DNA from 2 places in the Rossellomorea sp. NPDC077527 genome. Region 2 is predicted to be linked to the other one. Evidence: predicted binding sites of a transcription regulator. Region 2 holds the regulator's gene; the other holds the start of a gene.
The links. Region 2 encodes NrdR, which represses ribonucleotide reductase genes. Its sites were predicted from a motif close to AACACNATATATNGTGTT; they were not measured.

Region 1: a site for NrdR is predicted at 1,352-1,369, ahead of ACIGG7_RS06060 (vitamin B12-dependent ribonucleotide reductase). Genes of this name have one in related genera too.

Annotation. Positions count from the first base shown of each region.
Region 1 is NZ_JBITVL010000002.1:168,378-178,576, forward strand. It holds gene ACIGG7_RS06060 (vitamin B12-dependent ribonucleotide reductase) at 1-1,214, opposite strand, end outside; gene ACIGG7_RS06065 (lipoate--protein ligase family protein) at 1,563-2,399, opposite strand; gene ACIGG7_RS06070 (rhodanese-like domain-containing protein) at 2,602-2,985, shown strand; gene gcvPB (aminomethyl-transferring glycine dehydrogenase subunit GcvPB) at 3,340-4,803, opposite strand; gene gcvPA (aminomethyl-transferring glycine dehydrogenase subunit GcvPA) at 4,796-6,142, opposite strand; gene gcvT (glycine cleavage system aminomethyltransferase GcvT) at 6,159-7,265, opposite strand; glycine riboswitch at 7,363-7,441, opposite strand; glycine riboswitch at 7,445-7,536, opposite strand; gene ACIGG7_RS06090 (DEAD/DEAH box helicase) at 7,711-9,411, shown strand; gene ACIGG7_RS06095 (YqhG family protein) at 9,380-10,171, shown strand.
Region 2 is NZ_JBITVL010000002.1:472,504-482,702, forward strand. It holds ribosomal protein L20 leader region at 1-116, opposite strand, end outside; gene thrS (threonine--tRNA ligase) at 321-2,252, opposite strand; T-box leader at 2,311-2,566, opposite strand; gene ACIGG7_RS07600 (putative sporulation protein YtxC) at 2,619-3,485, opposite strand; gene ACIGG7_RS07605 (hypothetical protein) at 3,559-3,702, shown strand; gene dnaI (primosomal protein DnaI) at 3,780-4,712, opposite strand; gene ACIGG7_RS07615 (replication initiation and membrane attachment family protein) at 4,725-6,110, opposite strand; gene nrdR (transcriptional regulator NrdR) at 6,181-6,636, opposite strand; gene ACIGG7_RS07625 (cytosolic protein) at 6,719-7,099, opposite strand; gene speD (adenosylmethionine decarboxylase) at 7,233-7,613, opposite strand; gene ACIGG7_RS07635 (glyceraldehyde-3-phosphate dehydrogenase) at 8,245-9,273, opposite strand; gene coaE (dephospho-CoA kinase) at 9,718-10,199, opposite strand, start outside.

The DNA of each region.
Region 1 (10,199 bases), 300 kb from region 2:
TTCATCTGTTCTTCATTGTAGCTTTCCACATCAGGGAAGCGCAGTTCATATTCTGTATCGTTTTCCACGGCTTCCATAAAGTCGCTCGTCAGACACACGGAAATATTCGCTCCTGTCAGGAACTCTGAATTATGGACGCTGTATGTTCCACCTGTGCGGAGCTTTTCTTCTGCATTCTTAAGGATCTTTGCATCAAATCCACCGTAACCAGGGATTTGTCTATAGTTCAGGATCCCTTGATACATCGCTTCCTCTTGTTCTGTCAGCGGCGTGAATTTTAATTTTTCCTGTGCAGCCTTTTTGATGGTTTCATCTTCTGTGTTTTCAAGAAGATAACGCAGGATACGCGGGTTTTGCATTTTGGAAATAATGAATTCGATAATATCGGGATGCCAATCTGAAAGCATAATCATTTGTGCCCCACGCCTTGAACCGCCCTGCTCAACCAGATGTGTCAATTTCGCAATATCATCCAGCCATGAAACAGAACCAGAGGATTTACCGTTAACGCCTTTCGCAAGGGTGTTACGAGGACGAAGGGTCGATCCATTCGTTCCGACTCCCCCACCACGGCTCATGATCTCCATGACCTGCTTGCGGTGTTCTGAAATGCCTTCACGGGAATCCTGTACAAAAGGCATCACATAACAGTTGAAGTACGTTACATCCGTACCTGCACCAGCTCCGTATAGCACACGTCCTGCAGGAACAAAATGAAGATTCACTAGTTCATGATAGAATTTTTCAAACCAAACCTGTCTCTTTTCAGGAGTTTCTTCCACTTCTGCCAAGCCTGTTGCGTTACGCTTCGCAATTTGTTCATAGTAGACTTCAAGTGGTTTCTCAATGACATCCAATGTCCTCGAAACAATCCCCGTCTCCATTTCCTCTGGCTTGTCGATGGCGCTTCTGTATTCTTCTTCGATCCAGACGGATGCTTTTTTCGTTTCCCAATCGATGCTTGAGATGTAGCCTAATCCCCTTGCAGGGAACTTGGGATCTTCCTTGATGGTGAGGACCACGAAGTCACCTTCTGATAGAGTGATCTTTTCGGTGTCTTTGAAAGAATAACGATCGATCATGACCAGACGGGATACACCTTTGTGTGTTGTTTTCATATCCGGGGTGATGGGATGTACTTGAGGAAACAATCCAATATCCTTATTTAATCTCTCGGTGTTTAAATTCATCGTGTTTTTCGACGCAACAGTCATAAAGACAACTCCTTCTATCTCAAATGTTTCAGTTTCTGTTTTTTTCGCTGATGTCTTATTTCAAGTATTAAGATATCATAGCCAATCTGGAAAAGCAATAAATAAACACAACATATTGTGTGCAAAAAATTATTCGACACACCATATATTGTGTTTCAGGTCAATAGGTCATTTGTTTGTCAAACGGATAATATGCCAATAAAAATAGAAAACAGGAGAAAATAATAGAAAATCATATAATACTCCGGCCATTTCTATTAATTTAGAACTTGATATAAAAGAAAGTCGCGTAATCGTTGGTAAAATAGGAAAAAAGCGACAATCATCGCTTTTTTTCTACAAAATTTTTTATCGTTTAAAGTTCCAATCGTCTGATTCATATCGGGACTCGGCAAGATCCACAACATATTGTGTCTCTTCTTCAGAAAGCTCATATGGTTCGAGCTGGATGTTCAATCCTTCTTCAAACCCTTTTTTGAATGCTTCCTTCGCCATATCCATCGTGACCGTTTCAGAGCTGATTTCGTTCATGGCAACGGCCTTATTTTTAAATGCACGCTGCATACGCTCTTTCACCCTGTCGGATGGATATTTGAACAGACTGAACAACTTGTCTTCATCCAGGTCCAACAGGATGGAACCATGCTGAAGGATGACGCCTTTTTGACGGGTCTGTGCGCTACCTGCCACTTTTCTGCCTTCAACCACCAGCTCATACCAGCTTGGTGCATCGAAACAAACGGCCGAACGGGGATTTTTTAACCCTTCCCGCTCTTCTGCTGTTTTCGGTACCGCAAAGTAGGCTTCTAGACCAAGACCTTGGAACCCTTTCAGTATCCCTTCTGAAATGACCCGGTACGCTTCCGTAACGGTTTTAGGCATTTCAGGATGATCCTCAGACACAATGACGCTGTACGTCAATTCATGTTCATGAAGAACCCCCCTGCCACCTGTAGGACGTCTCACAAATCCAAGTCCGTGTTCTTTTACGGCATCAAGATTGATTTCTTTTTCTACCTTTTGAAAATAACCGATTGATAGTGTAGCCGGATCCCAACCGTAAAAACGGATCGTTGGGGGAATCTTCCCTTCACTGTGCCAATCGAGCAGCGCCTCATCTAAGGCCATATTATAAGAAGGGGAACAATTTCCTGAGTCAATGAATCTCCATGTTTCCTTTTTCATGCATCATACCTCATTTGCGTGTTCTGTATTGATCATTCATATGTAATCTTTTAAGTCCGTTACTAGTCTATCAAATCCACTTCGAAAAACAAAGAAAAACAGATTGGAAAGTCTTTGCTGTAAAATAAAAAATATGTTTTGATTATCATGGCTTTCATGAATATAATAGAAGGTAGCGCATTTGTAGAAAGGAGCATGAATGATGGAAGGATTATATATTCTTTTAGTCGTACTTGGTGGAATCATCATCTATTCACTTTTTACGTTCTTCTATCAAAAGAGAATCGTGAAAACACTGACTGAAGAGGAATTCCGAGCTGGTTATCGTAAAGCTCAATTGATAGATGTACGTGAAGCGAATGAATTTGAAAACGGTCATGTCCTGGGTGCACGAAATATTCCATTATCACAGATCAAAATGAGACAAAAGGAAATTCGTCAGGATCAACCCGTTTACCTTTACTGCCAAAGCGGACTACGCAGCGGGAGGGCAGCCCAAATGCTGCACCGTAAAGGATACCGCGACCTTCACCATTTGCAAGGCGGATTCAAAAAGTGGACAGGAAAAGTAAAACATAAAAAATGATTGTGAAAGGATCACCTTGGGGTGATCCTTTTTTTGTGGGATGGGGTTTTGTTCATCATTTGATGAAAATGGAATTAAATGTATATCCGCTAAATTTTTGATGAAAATGGCTGTTTTGAAGGGAGAATCGACTGGATTCCTTCACATTTCCGCTGGATAATCAGCCAAATCGGCACGATTCCCTTTCCGCATTTTCGGATTCGGCATCACAACTCTAAAGATGAATCCATTTTATCTGCATGATTATCCATGTTTCCACAATCACCATCCTTTTAAAGACTTGAATTACCTTTGAAGGTCCGTCCCTTTATAAAAACCCCTCCGTCATAAGACGGAGGGGTTTAGTTATACGTATTAGCCTTCTTTCGTATAGCGCAGTACCGGTTTTCTTGCTGCAAGTGTCTCATCCATACGCTTCACGATGGTCGTGTGTGGAGCTTCCTGGACGATTTCCGGTGTTTCTTCTGCTTCTTTGGCAATTTGGATCATGGCATCAATGAAAGAATCAAGGGTTTCTTTTGATTCAGTTTCCGTTGGTTCAATCATCATGCACTCTTCCACATTTAATGGGAAGTAAATGGTCGGCGGATGATACCCGAAGTCCAGCAGTCGCTTCGCAATATCGAGCGTACGTACGCCAAGCTTCTTCTGGCGTTTTCCACTGATGACGAACTCATGCTTACAATGACGGTCATACGGGAGGTCAAAGTAAGGAGCAAGGCGGCGCATCATGTAGTTTGCATTCAGGACAGCATTCTCCGTCACCGCTCTCAGTCCGTCCGGCCCCATGGTGCGGATATACGTATAGGCACGGACGTTGATTCCAAAGTTTCCATAGTATGGTTTTACACGGCCGATAGAATCAGGACGGTTATAATCGAATTCATATTGGTCACCATTTTTTACAAGGACAGGTTTTGGAAGATATTTGATTAAGTCTTCCTTCACTCCTACAGGGCCGCTTCCTGGACCGCCGCCTCCGTGAGGACCGGTGAACGTCTTATGAAGATTCAAATGCACGACGTCAAATCCCATATCCCCCGGTCTTGCTTTTGAGAGGACCGCATTCAGGTTGGCTCCGTCATAATACAGCTTTCCACCCGCTTCATGAATGATGGAAGCCATTTCCATGATGTTTTCTTCGAATAAACCAAGAGTATTTGGATTTGTCAGCATTAGGGCAGCTGTATCATCCCCTACTACCCGCTTCAAATCTTCTAAATCGACCAAACCGTTTTCATTCGACTTTACCGTCACCGTTTCAAACCCAGCAACTGTTGCACTGGCAGGGTTCGTTCCATGAGCCGAGTCAGGTACAATTACCTTCGTACGATGGGTATCCCCATTCGCCTCATGGTAGGCGCGTATCATCATCAGACCGGTCCACTCTCCATGAGCTCCCGCAGCAGGTTGAAGCGTCACTTCATCCATGCCCGTGATTTCTTTCAAATGCTCCTGGAGATCATACATCAGTTCAAGAGCACCTTGAACGCTTTCAGCTTCCTGAAGAGGGTTGATGTGGGCGAATCCGTTCAGTCGCGCAACGTTCTCATTCACTTTTGGATTGTATTTCATCGTACAGGATCCAAGTGGATAGAAACCTGAATCCACCCCATGATTGCGTTTCGATAATGCTGTATAATGGCGCATGATGTCCAGTTCCGATACCTCAGGAAGTTCAGGTGCTTCAGTACGGATATAATCGGTCGGAATCAGATCTGACAGTTCCACCTGTGGTACATCCATCTCTGGCAGGCTATAGCCTGTGCGGCCTTCTTTCGTTAATTCGAAAATAAGAGGCTGATCTTTCTTATTCATGACAATCCCCCAATTCTGCTACAAATGCGTCAATTTCTTCTTTGCTGCGAAGTTCTGTAACAGCAATCAGCATATGATGCGATAAGCTGTCGTCCATCAACCCTAAATCATATCCACCGATTATTTCTTTGGAAAGAAGCTTTTGATTGATCTCTTTCACCGGTCTATTCACTTTCACGACAAATTCATTAAAAGATGGTCCTTCAAATGCAATGGTAAATCCTTTACTTTTAAAGGCTTCTTTGGCGTAATGCGCTTTTTGGATATTTTGCATAGCCATTTCTTTGACACCCTGTTTTCCTAAAGCGGTCATGGCTACTGATGCTGCCAACGCATTCAATGCCTGATTGGAACAGATATTCGATGTGGCTTTATCGCGACGGATATGCTGTTCACGCGCTTGTAGAGTCAGCACGAATCCTCTTATTCCGTCTTCATCCATCGTTTGACCGACAAGACGCCCCGGTACTTTGCGCATAAGTTTTTTGTTCACGGCAAAGTAACCACAGTGAGGTCCACCAAATGCACTTGGGATACCGAATGGCTGAGCATCCCCTATGACGATGTCGGCTCCGAGTTGCCCAGGAGGTGTAAGTACACCAAGAGCAAGCGGATTGGACGAAACCACAAACATGGCTTTTTCGGAATGAGTGATTTCTTCGATCGCTTTCAGCTCTTCCACCCTGCCGAAGAAGTTTGGATATTGAACGATGACCGCTGCAATCTCATCACTCATTAATTTCTTCAATTCTTCCACGTCAGTTACACCATTATTGTGCGGGATTTCAACTACTTCGATATATTGACCTTTTGCATAGGATCTTAAAACATCACGAGATTCAGGGTGAACTGTACTCGAAACGAGAACTTTCTTACGGCGGGTTTGACCCGCACTCAACATAGCTGCCTCTGCCAGGGCCGTTCCCCCATCGTACATGGATGAATTGGCTACATCCATACCTGTTAGTTCACAAATCATCGTTTGGAATTCAAAGATCGCTTGCAGCTCTCCTTGGGAGATTTCCGGCTGGTAAGGTGTGTATGCTGTATAGAACTCTGAACGAGATAATACATGATCCACAATGATCGGCATGTAATGATCGTATACCCCTGCCCCCAGGAAGGATGCATGACTTTTCAAATCCGCATTCTTCGCGGCCATTTTGGTGAGTTCTTTTACCAATTCCGTTTCCGACTTCGCTTTTTTGATTTTGTAATCCCCTTTGAAACGGACCTGTTCAGGAATATCCTCAAATAGATCGTGAACGCTGTCTACTCCTATGCTGTCTAACATTTCCCTTTGATCTTGCTCTGTCATCGGTAAATAACGATGCTTCATGACCGTCATTCCTCCCCTATTTCTTTGGTCTTTTATAAAAAGGTGTCGCTACAACTGTCGCTTTTAACTTTTTGCCTCTGATTTCAACCAACACTTCCGTACCAATGTCAGTAAACTCTTTATTTAAGAGAGCTAATCCCACATTTTTCTTTAAGGTTGGAGATTGGGTCCCGGTTGTGACTTCCCCAATTTGTTCTTCGCCGGAAAATACTTTATAGCCATGACGCGGAATACCGCGATCGATCATTTCAATTCCCACGATTTTTCGCGTGGCACCTTCTTCTTTTTGCTGTTTCAGTACTTCCTGACCAATGAACGCAACCTCTTTGTTCACTTTTACAGCAAATCCGATTCCGGCTTCAATTGGCGTGATGGATTGAGATAATTCTTGCCCGTAAAGTGCAAGATTCGCTTCGAAACGTAAGGTATCTCGTGCACCAAGCCCGCACGGAAGGACTCCATGCTCCTTACCTGAAGCAAGGATTGCCTTCCAGATTGCCGATGCATCAGCTGCGGCACAATAGATTTCAAACCCATCTTCACCTGTATAACCGGTACGGGAAACAAGTGCAGACCTACCATCTATATTCACTTCAGTCTGGAATTTAAAAAATCCGATATCGCTCAATGTATGTTCATTGGTGATTTTTTGCAGAACTTCTTCCGCAATTGGCCCTTGAAGTGCCAATTGTGCCATATGTTCAGAGATATTGTTGATTTCAACGCCATCTGTTTCATGTTCTTTCAACCACTGAAAATCTTTATCTATATTTGCTGCGTTCACAACGAGCAAATAATCATTGTCTTTCAATTTATACACTAGTAAGTCATCGACCGTCCCACCGTTTTCGTAGCACATGGCCGTATACTGTGCGCCTCCATCTTTTACTTTGGAGACATCATTGGTCATCATTTTTTGTAAGTAGTCAAGAGCCCCTTCACCCTTCACTTCAATTTCTCCCATATGAGAAACATCAAATAGTCCTGCCCGGGTTCTTACCGCTTCATGTTCTTCTTTAATGCTTGAGAATTGCACTGGTAAAGCCCAGCCACCGAAGTCGATGGTCTTTCCTCCATACTCTTTGTACACTTCGTATAAAGGTGTTTGTTTTAACTCTGACATGACTTTTCCCCCTTTTATTCCTTACATGCATTCTTTCTTAACCAAGTTTTATCCCATGAAAAAAGGACAGAAAAACCCCTTTTCATAAAGAAGTTTTCTCTGTCCTTGCACCTGAAAGTTTACCGAAGAACGGCTTTCCCCTTTGGTGGTTTCCTGCACGGAAACACTCTCCAGAGTTGCGTCCAACAAGAGTCTTTTTGCCTGAGAGATTCACACATAGAAGTGTTTGCTCCTTCGGCGCTGTCTGCACAGTCTCTCCCCTTGTTATCATTCGCCAATATTCCTTGAAACAATTGGTCATACTAGAAATATACAGAAGAAATGTTGTAAATGTGAATGTTCGGATTTTCGAGTTTTTCTAACTATTGAAAATCTATTTTCATCCTACCATTAAATACGAGTTTTGAGCAATCATTTTTATTAGAAATAAGGAGATGTTTTTCAGATGAATGTTGAGGTTATATTTGATGAAGAGTGGGGAGAAGGTCTTGAAAGTTTAATCGAAAACGATGGACCCTGGGGAAACTGGGAGCTCTATAAACTCGCCATTGAATTTGAGCACCATCTTGCAATTCCGAACTTTGAAGGCCTTCAGGCTCCAAAACATTTGGCAAATGTCACTCCACTCCCCCATCAGCTGGAAGCAGCGAAGCAGGTCGTGGAAACAATGAACGGAAAAGCGATTCTTGCAGACGAGGTTGGCCTTGGTAAAACAATCGAAGCTGGGCTGATATTGAAAGAGTACATGATTAGGGGATTAGTCAAAAAGGTATTGATTCTTGTCCCCGCTTCACTTGTTTCTCAATGGGCATATGAATTAAACAGTAAGTTCTTCATTCCTGCGGTGCCTCAGCGTAAGAGTTACGTATGGGATCAATGTGACATTGTCGTTTCGTCCATGGACACAGCTAAAAGGAGCCCTCACAGGGAAAAAGTGTATGAACAGGATTATGACTTGGTGATCATCGACGAAGCTCACAAACTGAAAAATCATAAAACAAAAAACTATGAATTTGTCCAAAATCTCAAGAAGAAATTCTGCTTGTTACTGACAGCAACACCCATCCAAAATCGTGTAGAAGAAATCTTCCACCTTGTTTCCCTTTTGAAACCGGGGCATCTTGGGAATGAATCCGGATTTACAGACAGATATAAAAAAGGCGATCGTACGCTCCAGGAAGATGAACATTTAAAAAGTCTCATTAACAAGGTGATGATCCGTAACAGGCGTGGTGATACAGGAATTGAATGGACGAAACGACATGTGAAGACCGTATTGATTGATTTTAACGAAGCAGAGAGAGAGTTGTATAACAGCATTGATCTGCTAAGAGGCAGATATGATGATTGGGCAAATTCAAGCTCATTCTCGCTTTTGACCTTACAGAGGGAAGCGTGCAGTTCCCGCGAAGCTGTGTTTTATACATTAAAAAACATGCTTGAAAAGAAGGAAGCTCCAAGTGCTTCATTTGAACAGATGATCGGTACTCTGATGAAGAAAGTGGAAAATGTGACGATGAACTCCAAAGCCCAGGAAGCCCTGGAAATAGTCCAATCCATTAATGATAAGGTGATTATCTTCACTGAATACCGGGCAACACAGCTTTATCTACAATGGTTTTTGAAGCAGCATGGGATCAGCTCTGTTCCATTCAGAGGCGGCTTCAAAAGAGGCAAAAAAGACTGGATGCGGGAATTATTCCAGAAGCATGCACAAGTACTGATTGCCACTGAAGCCGGCGGAGAAGGAATCAACCTTCAATTCTGCCATCATGTGATTAATTTTGACCTTCCTTGGAACCCAATGAGATTGGAACAGCGAATCGGCCGTGTCCACCGTCTCGGGCAGACCGAAGATGTCCATATCTACAACTTTGCAACTAAAAATACTGTGGAAGAACACATCCTTAAACTCTTGTATGAGAAAATCAATCTCTTTGAACGGGTGATCGGTCAATTGGATGAAATCCTGACCCGCCTCGATTTCAAGGATTTTGAAGATCACGTGACAGATATCCTTTCTTCATCCCGTACAGAGGGTGAAATGAAGATTAAAATGGAGAATTTGACGAGTATGATTCAATTCGCGGAACAGCTAAAGGAGGAAAAATCAAATGCAGCAGCACGAAATTCATCGATTTCTTGAGAGATACTTCGTCGCAAACGGTTGTGATATGGTTGCAAACGGGAATGGATATATGACCGTTCAACTTACCATTGAATTGGATAAAGAACTGATGAATCGACCGTTCTACTGGCATTATCTTGAGAAAACCGGGGGAACGCCGAACCCGATGACGTTATCTCTCATCACCAATCCGGATCATACTCCTGAGGAGATGAAAGGAGAACCGATTCACTTCGGTTCTCCAAGATTACACCAAATCTTCCACTCGACAAGGAATTTAGCGGGCTATATAAGGTTGTATGAAAACCGATACACACCAAGCGGACAGCAGACACCCCTGCACCCTTGGCTCGGGCTGAATGTTAAAGTCTCGTATCAATCCAACAGGAAGAAAGACAGCATCCAAAGTGTTGGGTTAAACCTGATCAATGGAGTGATTGAAGAAAACTTTCACTCCATACTATTGTCCAAGAACCTGACACCTAAAATTCCTGACTTTTCTTTTACTTTAACACCAATCATCAAACCTAAAAGCGGGGTAAACCGGATTCAGGCATTTCTTTATGAAGAAATCAAAAGGGAGCCTGTCGAGTGGGCGGAACAAGCCAGGAAAACCTGGGAAGAAGACCTTCAACTTCTAAATCATTTTTATGGCGATCAGGAAGAAAAGCCTGAATCTTACTTCCTTGAACAGCAGGCGCTGAAGGAACAGTATGAACCGAAAATCACCATCGAGGTCATAAACGGCGGAATTTTTTATCTGCAGCAGTCTAAGTGAGGAATCAGAGGGAGGCCATTGTGCTCCC
Region 2 (10,199 bases):
AAACACCCGCACCTGATTATTAAGCATATATAAATGGCTTTAATAGTCAATCACATACCTGTAAACAGCACGAACGCGTTATTCAGGTGAGAAGCGGGTAGCTCCTTCTTGTACCAAACTGTATTCAATTCACCTTAGATACTATATCACATGACAATACCGCTGTCAAATAATCATTTATTATCACAACGTATTTCATAATATCAGACATCTCAGGAGAGTGCAACAGTTTTTTTGAAATTCATTGGTAGGGACGGACCTCCAACGGAAACATTATGGTAAACCACAATGACCATTTGGAGGTCCGTCCCTCTTCTTTTTTAGCGATTCGCTTCTTTTGTGATGTGAGCGATGAATGCATCAAGAGAAATCGTTTCTGATTTCTGTTCCCCGTATTTACGGACGTTGACAGCTGTTTCCTTGATTTCATTGTCTCCCACGACAAGCATATAAGGGACTTTACTCATTTGTGATTCACGGATCTTATAACCGATTTTTTCATTACGGTCATCGATTTCCACACGAAGCCCTTCAGCTTGAAGCTTTTCTTTCACTTCTTTCGCGTAGTCGAAGTGAACATCCGGAGAAACCGGGATCACTTGAACCTGCGTTGGAGCAAGCCAAGTCGGGAAAGCTCCTTTGTATTCTTCGATCAGGAATGCCACAAAGCGTTCCATTGTGGATACAACCCCACGGTGGATAACAACCGGGCGATGCTGCTTCCCGTCTTCCCCTACATACGTTAGGTCGAAGCGCTCTGGAAGTAAGAAGTCCAATTGAACAGTGGATAGTGTTTCTTCCTTACCAAGGGCCGTTTTCACCTGAACGTCCAGTTTAGGACCGTAGAATGCCGCTTCCCCTTCTGCTTCAAAGTACTCAACATCCAGTTCATCCATTGCTTCCTTGATCATTCCTTGTGCACGGTTCCACATTTCATCATCATCGAAGTACTTCTCCGTATCTTCAGGATCACGGTAAGAAAGACGGAACGAATAGTCATTCAGATCAAAGTCTTTGTAGACTTCCTGAACAAGACGCACGACACGCTTGAATTCTTCCTTAATTTGATCAGGACGTACAAAGATATGGGCATCATTTAGAGTCATCCCGCGTACACGCTGAAGTCCGGACAGAGCACCAGATAGTTCATAACGGTGCATCGTACCAAGCTCGGCGATACGGATCGGCAGTTCACGATAGCTGTGGATGCCGTTTTTGTAAATCATCATATGATGAGGGCAGTTCATCGGGCGAAGGACTAAATCTTCATTGTCCATCTCCATGACCGGGAACATATTCTCCTGATAGTGATCCCAATGACCGCTTGTTTTGTACAGCTCTACGCTACCCATGATCGGCGTGTAGACGTGATCATAACCGAGACGTTCTTCTTTATCAACAATATAACGCTCGATGATACGGCGGATCGTCGCACCTTTAGGGAGCCACATTGGAAGACCTTGTCCCACTTTTTGTGAGTTCATGAAAAGGTTCAATTCTTTACCGATTTTACGGTGATCACGCTCTTTCGCTTCTTCTAAGAGACGAAGATGCTCTTCAAGGTCTTCTTTCTTGAAGAAAGCTGTACCGTAAATACGTTGAAGCATTTTATTATCACTGTTACCACGCCAGTAGGCACCGGCAATGCTTAGCAGCTTGAATTCCTTGATTTTATTTGTAGACGGGATGTGCACTCCACGGCATAGGTCGAAGAATTCACCCTGCTCATAAATGGAAACCTGCTCCCCTTCAGGAATGGCTTCAAGCAGTTCAAGCTTGTACTCATCACCGATTTCTTCGTACATTTTCTGAGCTTTCCCGCGGCTTACTTCTTTACGGACAACCTCTAAGTTTTCTCCTGTGATCTTCTTCATTTCCTTCTCGATCATTGGAAGATCTTCCGGAGTGAATGTATGCTCTGAATCGATATCATAATAGAATCCGCCTTCGATGACCGGCCCGATTCCAAGCTTTGTTTCAGGATATAAACGCTTAATTGCCTGTGCCATTAAGTGGGCTGTACTGTGACGAAGGATTTCAAGCGCATCTTCGGAAGGAGCCGTAACAATCTCAATCGCTCCATCTTCCTGAATCCCTGTGCGCAAGTCAATCAATGCATCATTTATTTTACCAGCGAGCGCCTTCTTCTTCAGTCCGGGACTGATGGACGCAGCAATCTCTTCTGTCGTTGTCCCTTTAGGAAACTCCTTGACATTTCCATCTGGGAACTGAATTTTCACTACTTCTGACATGTGATTTCACTCCTTAAAGTATCGTTAAAAAACATAAAAAACCCCGCCCCTTCACATTTGAAGGGACGAGGTTAGTAAGTAATCTCGTGGTTCCACCCAACTTCTCATTGAATGCGAATAAACAGACAATGACTTCATTGAAAACGAATAACGACATTTAGCCGTCAATCATTACTGTGAATCCTGTATGACCCAGTTCATGATTGCAGTTCCGAGGTGGTAAATATCCCTAACGAATTAGGAAGCTTGCAGCCTTGTGACTTCCCTCTCTGTGAATAGAATAGAAATATTCTTGTCCTCATCATAACCTTTATTTATTGACTTATTATGTAGGTATTATAATCGGTTATGCTTGGAAAAGCAAGCCTATTCATTCGCGATATCCCATGAAGGATATAAGAGAGTATCAGGAAAATAACTCAACGGCAAAAGGTCGATCCGCTCTTCAAAAATATTTTGAAGGGTCCTGATCAATTGGTGGTCACCATTGCCATAAACGAGGATTTTCTCCGGGGCAAGGGATAATAACGGCGCGATGGTGTACGAATCAACGTATAATGGATGATTCGTCAGCAAGCGCTTATCAATCGCCTTCGTCAATTCCTGCCGGGTCACTTCTTTCATATCTTCATCAAAAAATCGGAAACCATAACCCGTCGAATATAAATGGATTGTACACATCTTCTGTTCCCTGGACGCAAGATACTCCCTGAGCATATGAACAAACATCTGGTATTCCTGCTCCATCTTATATTCTTCTATGGCCAGGTCAACCATCAGGATAATCCTCTCCTGAAGCTTCTTCAACCTGAATTTGCTAAAGGAGTCGAATGATATGGGTGCCTTCCCTTCCATCAAATGTTCCAAACTGTCACGGACGCAACCTGCTTCGTCCCATTCCCCGACCAGTTCCATCAATTCCGGTCGTTCCCCCATCCTCATCTCTGACACAATTTCTAAAATTTGATTGATTTCATCAATATCTTCATAAAGGTAATTTTCCCGCAGGACTGATTCGGACCAATCCATACATTTATCATTCATGACGAATTTAGAAACCCCGTTGAACAGCTTTTCTCTCTCCTTGAAGAAGGGGGAAACCTCAATCGTCAGATTATAGTGAGTTTTATGTTGAAAGAGTGTTTCATGGAACCATGATTGGATGAACTCTTTATTAAGGTATTCTTGAAGCTTTATTGCATCATTTTTTTGCTTGAAAATAAATTCAATCAAACTTTCTCGCCTCCTTAAACCCAATTCCCTGATTTATATATATGGGAGGCTTGTATAAATTAGAAGTTGATGAGTGAATTTCTTTTTGGGGAAGGGCTATTTGGGGCTGATTCAGCCATGGTTGACTGTTCGATGTGACATTCCAGCCGTTTTCGCCGATAATCCGGCCGTTTCCTTTGAAAAACCGACCGAAATCTCAAAAAATCCAGCCATTTAACAAATAATGCAAATAACCCAGCATCATTATCTCATAAAAAAAGAAAGGAAACCGCATCCGATTCCCTCTCCATCAACCTATTCTCTTCTATTCTTACCATCAATCAACACTGGCTTCGACAAATACTTGATTCGCTCCATGATCCGTGCAGCCTTCAACTTTTCTTCTTCCCCGCGCTGACTGTACGTCAGGTGATGGGTCAGCTCGCTGAAGTTGAAGTTGGAGGTGAAGAATGTCGGCAGGTTTTCAAGCATCCGATACTGGAGGATGGTTCCAAGGATTTCATCCCTTCCCCAACTCGACATCGTTTCTGCTCCGATATCATCAAGCATGAGGATCGGTGCTGTTTTCACCATCTCGAGTTTTTCATTGACCGAATTATCACCAAGTGATTGTTTGATTTCCCGGAAGAACTCGGGAACGTATACGATTAAGGAAGCTATTTTTTTCTCAGCAAGTTCGTTAGCCATGGCTCCCAACAGATAGGATTTGCCTACCCCGAATTTTCCGTAAAAATAAAGACCTTTCATCTTGGTTCCTTCTTGATATGTCTCTACGAAATTCTTTGCCAAACGCACAGCTTCCAGGCGGCTTTTCGAATCAAGCTCGAGTGTCTGGAAAGACGCTTGTAAAATATCTTTCGGTACATATAAGCTTTTGATCAAGCGCTGAGCACTCGTTCTTTCATCATGGATGACCTTGCGGGGACAGCGATGATAATCGATGTCGATGGTGTTGCCTCTGATCACTAAATGAGGGTCATAACCTTCCATCATATTCTTACATTCCTGTAAGGATGGGCAGTACCGGCATTCCTTGCTTTGCGAGATGTATTCATACAGCTTCATCAGGCTACCATTGACCATTTCAGCTGTTACAACACCTTCATTCCTGCGGATAAAATCCTTCACATCACTATTTTCCAGGATCTCTTTTTTCATTTGTTCATATCGTTGTTGAAACGAACCAGAAGTCGCCAACCGTTTTAGGGTGTTATTTATTTTCTCCACCGTTATGTTCACCTACTTCCGAAAATTTTTTAATTCTTCTTCGAGTTTTTTCTTTTCCGCTTCAAAGTCGTATCCGTCAGAAGACGTGTCGGATTCTTCAGTGGTTTCCTCTTCCTTAAACCAGTCCGGAAGCTTCTCTGTACGAATCGGCTTTCTCCGCCTGTTCGATTTCGTTTCCTTCTTACCTTCCGCCCACTCCATGTACTGCTTATGTTCTTTTTTGGCGAGATCCATCGCTTCACTAGCCGTCTTCACTTTCTTCCTGGACCAATGAGACGCAATTTTCTCCATGTATCCCTTTGTCAACTTCATATCCGTTTTCAACAGAACATATTGAATCAGCACATTCATGACGCCGATCGGCAGTTTTTGGGCCATGAGTACTTCTTCAACCGCCTGAAGATCCGCCTTTGAAGGTGACCCGCCATTGGATATGTCCGATAACACATCCTTCGGTGACGTGGTTTCCAGATATTCAATGAGCTCTTCTTCCTGAGAAAGCGGTTGATCGCGCACCTCGGGTTTCTTTGGCTCAAGTCTTGTTGTCAAATCGGGCAGTTGGTCTCCGGTTTGCATGCCATACCAGTCCCGTGCCGTTTTACGCAGCAATTCAATATCGATTGAATCATCGGCATCCAGGGAGCTTAAGACGATATTTTTCATTTGAAGGGGATTGATTCCATAAAGGTAGCTCAGCTTCAATACGGTTTCCTTCACTTTTTCCGTAAAAGCTTTCCGGGGAACCATGGATTCAGATAACCCGCCAAGCAATAATTGAAAGTCGAAATCGACTTCGTCCAGGGCCAGTCCATCATTCTTTCCATATTTCATATATTGTTCACCAGAGGCAGTCTCGGAATCCATATTTGCATCATGGTGAAGGAAATTGATCGGCTCCGATGTAAACACATCCTGAAAGGAACGTGTGATATCGGTGTAATGATCGTGATCAACCGTTACATCAGAGAAAAACTTCTTCAAACGCAAGTAATGGGTCCGGCCGATCTTACGGTATAAATATACATTCAGCATTCCATCATGAAAGAATTCCTGGGGAGACAGTGGCGGCTGCAATTCATAAAGGAAACGGCGGTCTTCTTGATCCTTTTTCACATAAACCTTCAACAACCCAATTCCTTCAAGCTTCATCCTTGCTTCATAAACGTCCTGAAGGTTGACAGACAGAACATTCATCAGATGATAGTGAGTGGAATCCGTCGACCAGAGACGGTTTTCTTCCACTTCCCCCCACAGGCTCATATAGAGGCTGTAGCATACGGAACCGATTAAAGGCTGGTATAGAAATGTGATGATTTTCCGGTCATATTCCTGAAGCATCCCATTAGTCCCCACCGTGTAGTGATCGATCGGTTGTATTTCATTCCAATGCTTCTTCATCATAGTTGGATTCTACCTTTCAATAAATAAAGAGAAAAGAGCTAAAGAATATCATCTTCAGCTCATTCTTCTACTCTTTTTTTATCAATTCTTTTAATTCGTCTATAAATACATTAATATCTTTAAACTGTCGATATACGGATGCAAAACGGACATATGCCACTTCATCTACTTTAGCAAGATGATCCATGACCATCTCACCGATCTTCACAGATTCTACTTCGGAAGCACCTTGATTCCGAAGATCCTTTTCAATATCCGTTGAGATCTTTTCTAACCTCTCAAGAGGAACAGGGCGCTTCTCGCAGGCCTTGATCAGCCCTCTCAAAATCTTTTCTCGACTAAACTCTTCTCTTACCCCTTCTTTTTTCACGACAATCAAAGGAAGCTCTTCAACCTTCTCAAAGGTCGTAAAGCGAAAATTGCATACTTCGCATTCTCTTCTTCTTCTGATTGAACGTCCTTCATCAGCAGGACGGGAGTCCACTACTCGTGTACCATTATGCTGGCAAGACGGGCACTTCATAATATCAGCTCCGTTATTACAAACTATTACCTTCATCATATAAAAAAGCCGCGACTTACACAAGCTTCTGAAGGATTTACCGTTATTTCGCTTTGGTCAACTCACTATCAAGCTGGTGATAATAATGACTGATCTGTGCTTTTAAAACGGTATATGTACCAAAGATCTTTCCTTTATCTGCACTAATTTTGAAATCGACTGCCGTTTCAAGCGGTCTCACCGTGATGACCGTGGCGACGATGAACAATTGGGGCGTTCCGTTTTTCCGGACCGTGATTTCCCCTCTATCTTTGGACTGTGAGATCACATCGTACTCGGCCGATGAGAACAAACCTAGTACTGCATTAAATGCACCTTGATGCATGGATTTATAATAGCGTGATTGCAGTTCTTTATCTTCATGCTGATCGGATGTTTCACATTCCGATTGAAATCGTTTTAATAGGGTGCGTAATCCACTCATTTCAAGTTCCTCCCTTTAGTTACCCTTATTTTACACGAAAAGGCAAAATTGAAAAACCCATAATAATGCACAGTGAAGGAGCGCACAAAAAAAGAGATGCATGAAACACGCATCTCTTCTGAGTTATTATCGATTAAAGGGCTTGAGCCTGAGACTTTTTCACTTGTACTGGACCCATACCACGCGGCAATTCGATTGTTTCGCGTGTGTCAGCACCAAGAGCATCAGCAATATATTCAGCAGCGATATTAGGATCTAAATCACCGCAAGTATATACATCAATACTGGCATAACCATGTTCAGGAAAACTGTGGATCGTTAAATGTGATTCTGAGATGATTACCACTCCACTTACACCTTGAGGAGCAAATTTGTGGAAAGCCACCTCACGAACTTCTGCACCTGATTTAAGTGCAGCATCTACGAATGTTTTCTCAATTCCTACTACATCGTTTAATTTTTCAAAATCGCAACCCCATAATTCAGAGATTACATGACGTCCCATTGTTTCCATTTTCGTATTTCCCCCTTTGACATGATTTTTTTCGTCAAAATGAACGGATCCTTTGGCAAAATCTTAACTACCACGGGGGAAAGTTAGTCCGAAGAGGTCCTAACCCTTTAAGTAGTTAAATCAGTATTCATTTGCTAATAAGAAGTTCACGAAAAATAGTATACTTTGTTTAAATCTCTTTTGCAATAAATTTTTATAAAGTTTTTTAACCATATAAAAGTAAAATCCTTTTCTCTTTTTCAATAAAGAGCATAGTAGAGAGATCTCGTTTTCTTTGAAGACCGTTCCTTTCCGCTCCAGGCACTTGCTTTCCGGCGGGGCGTGAGTTGAGCCTCCTCGGGCTTTGCCCTGTGGGGTCTCAACTTTCCCGCTATTCCCGCAGGAGTCAAGTGCCTTCCGCTACAATCCACTCTGTGATTCTAATTTAGTTACACTATTTATTGATAGTACTAATCAGCTTTTTTTAAAGCATAAAGTTTCCAAACAAACTTTAACCAGTAGCAACTAGATGTCTCCACTACTTATAAGAATATACTTCCCTTTGTCCTTCCTAAAGCGTGTAAAAAAAGAAAAGAACGCACCCGAAACAGGTGCGTTCCTATGATTCGCTTTATTGTTTATGTTGGTTCTTTCAAACGTTGACTTCTTGTTTGGCATTCATTTTGCTCGCGACGAATTTAGCCAGGTCTACGACACGGCATGAGTAACCCCATTCATTATCATACCAAGCCAATACCTTCACTTTTCGGCTCCCCATGACCATCGTGGATAAGCCGTCGATGATCGCGGAGTGAGGATTTGTATTGAAGTCGATTGAAACCAATGGTTCAGTCGTGTATTGAAGCACTCCATGCAGGGAACCAAGGGATGCTGTAATGAAGGCTTCATTGATTTCTTCAACCGTCACGTCTCTTTTCACATCTACAACCAGATCTACTAGTGAAACGTTAGGAGTCGGCACGCGTAAAGCCATTCCATGAAGCTTCCCGTTAAGCTGTGGAAGAACCAATGATAATGCTTTTGCTGCACCGGTAGTCGTCGGAATGATTGATTGTCCGCAAGCTCTTGCTCTTCTCAAATCTTTATGCGGATTATCAATATTCTTTTGATCATTCGTGTACGCATGCACGGTCGTCATGAGACCGTTTTCAATTCCGAACTGCTCATCCAGTACTTTTGCAACAGGAGCCAGGCAGTTCGTCGTGCAGGAAGCGTTGGAAATCACACTGTGTTCCTCAATATTTAATGCGCTTTCATTTACTCCCATCACAATGGTAACGTCCTCATTTTTCCCAGGGGCTGTAAGGATGACTTTTTTCGCTCCCGCTTCTAAATGAAGGCTCGCTTTGTCCTTTGAATTGAATTTCCCAGTCGCTTCAATCACGATATCAATATTCAATTCATTCCAAGGTAATGCTTTAGGATCACGATTGCTTAATAGCAGGACACGTTTACCGTTGATGATGAGTGCATCATCTTCTGCCACTACATCTGCCTGGAATGTGCCATGATTTGTGTCATACTTTATTAAATGGGCTAACGTTTCAGCAGGGTAGCTTGCGTTGATGGCTACAACCTCTAAGTTATCCTCTAAGATTGCTTTTCTGAAAACCATTCTTCCAATACGTCCAAAACCATTGATTGCAATTTTCGCCTTCATAAATCCGGCTCCCCTCTATATTAATGTTATACTTATATGTTTATTTGCTAAAAATAGTATAACATATTTGGAGAATTAGTTAATAAGTATTTTGCGGATTTTTAATGTTTTATTATTCTGACAAATAGGCTTATTGTATGTATATTTTTACGGTATGGAAACATACATGTTTTCAATGGCATCGCTTACATTTTTGCACGAAGCATGTGCTGGTTGAGTTCCGCTACACGTTGCTCGCTTTCCGCGGGGTGGGCGGTGAGCCTCCTCGGCTTCGCCTGCGGGGTCTCACCTGTCCCACTTTTCCCGCAGGAGTCGAGCAACCTTCCGCTACACTCAACATAGATATCATGATGCTATCAATTAAAATGCATATAATTCCACTTAAAATATTCCATGAAGGCAAAATAAAAAACCGACAAGTTCTCTTGTCGGTCATTTGTCTTGCTATGGTTTCAGGTCCCATTTCACTATGAGGGATTCAAGCTGTTCTTTTGTTTCATGCAGTGATCCGTTGTTGTCGATGACTGCGTCGGCAAGGTTGACTTTATCCTTCAGGGGGAATTGGGAAGCGATTCGGCATGATGCATCTTCGCGATTGAAGTGATTCCGTTCCATTAAGCGTGAGAGCTGGGTTTCTTCGTTCACGTATACCACGAGGGTGCGATCCACCATCCACGTCAGGTCGCTCTCAAATAATAAGGGGATATCCATGAATATGGTGTTTTTTCCTGATGCAATAGCTTCGTCTTTATACTGAAGCATCATGCTTCTTACAGCTGGATGCACGATACTATTCAGTTTTTTCCTTTTTTCTTCCGAGTTAAAGATGATCTGACCGAGCTTTTCTCGGTTGATGGTTGTATCGTTTTCGTGAAGGATACCGTCACCAAATTCCTCAACGATTGCAAGATAGGCGGGCTGACCGA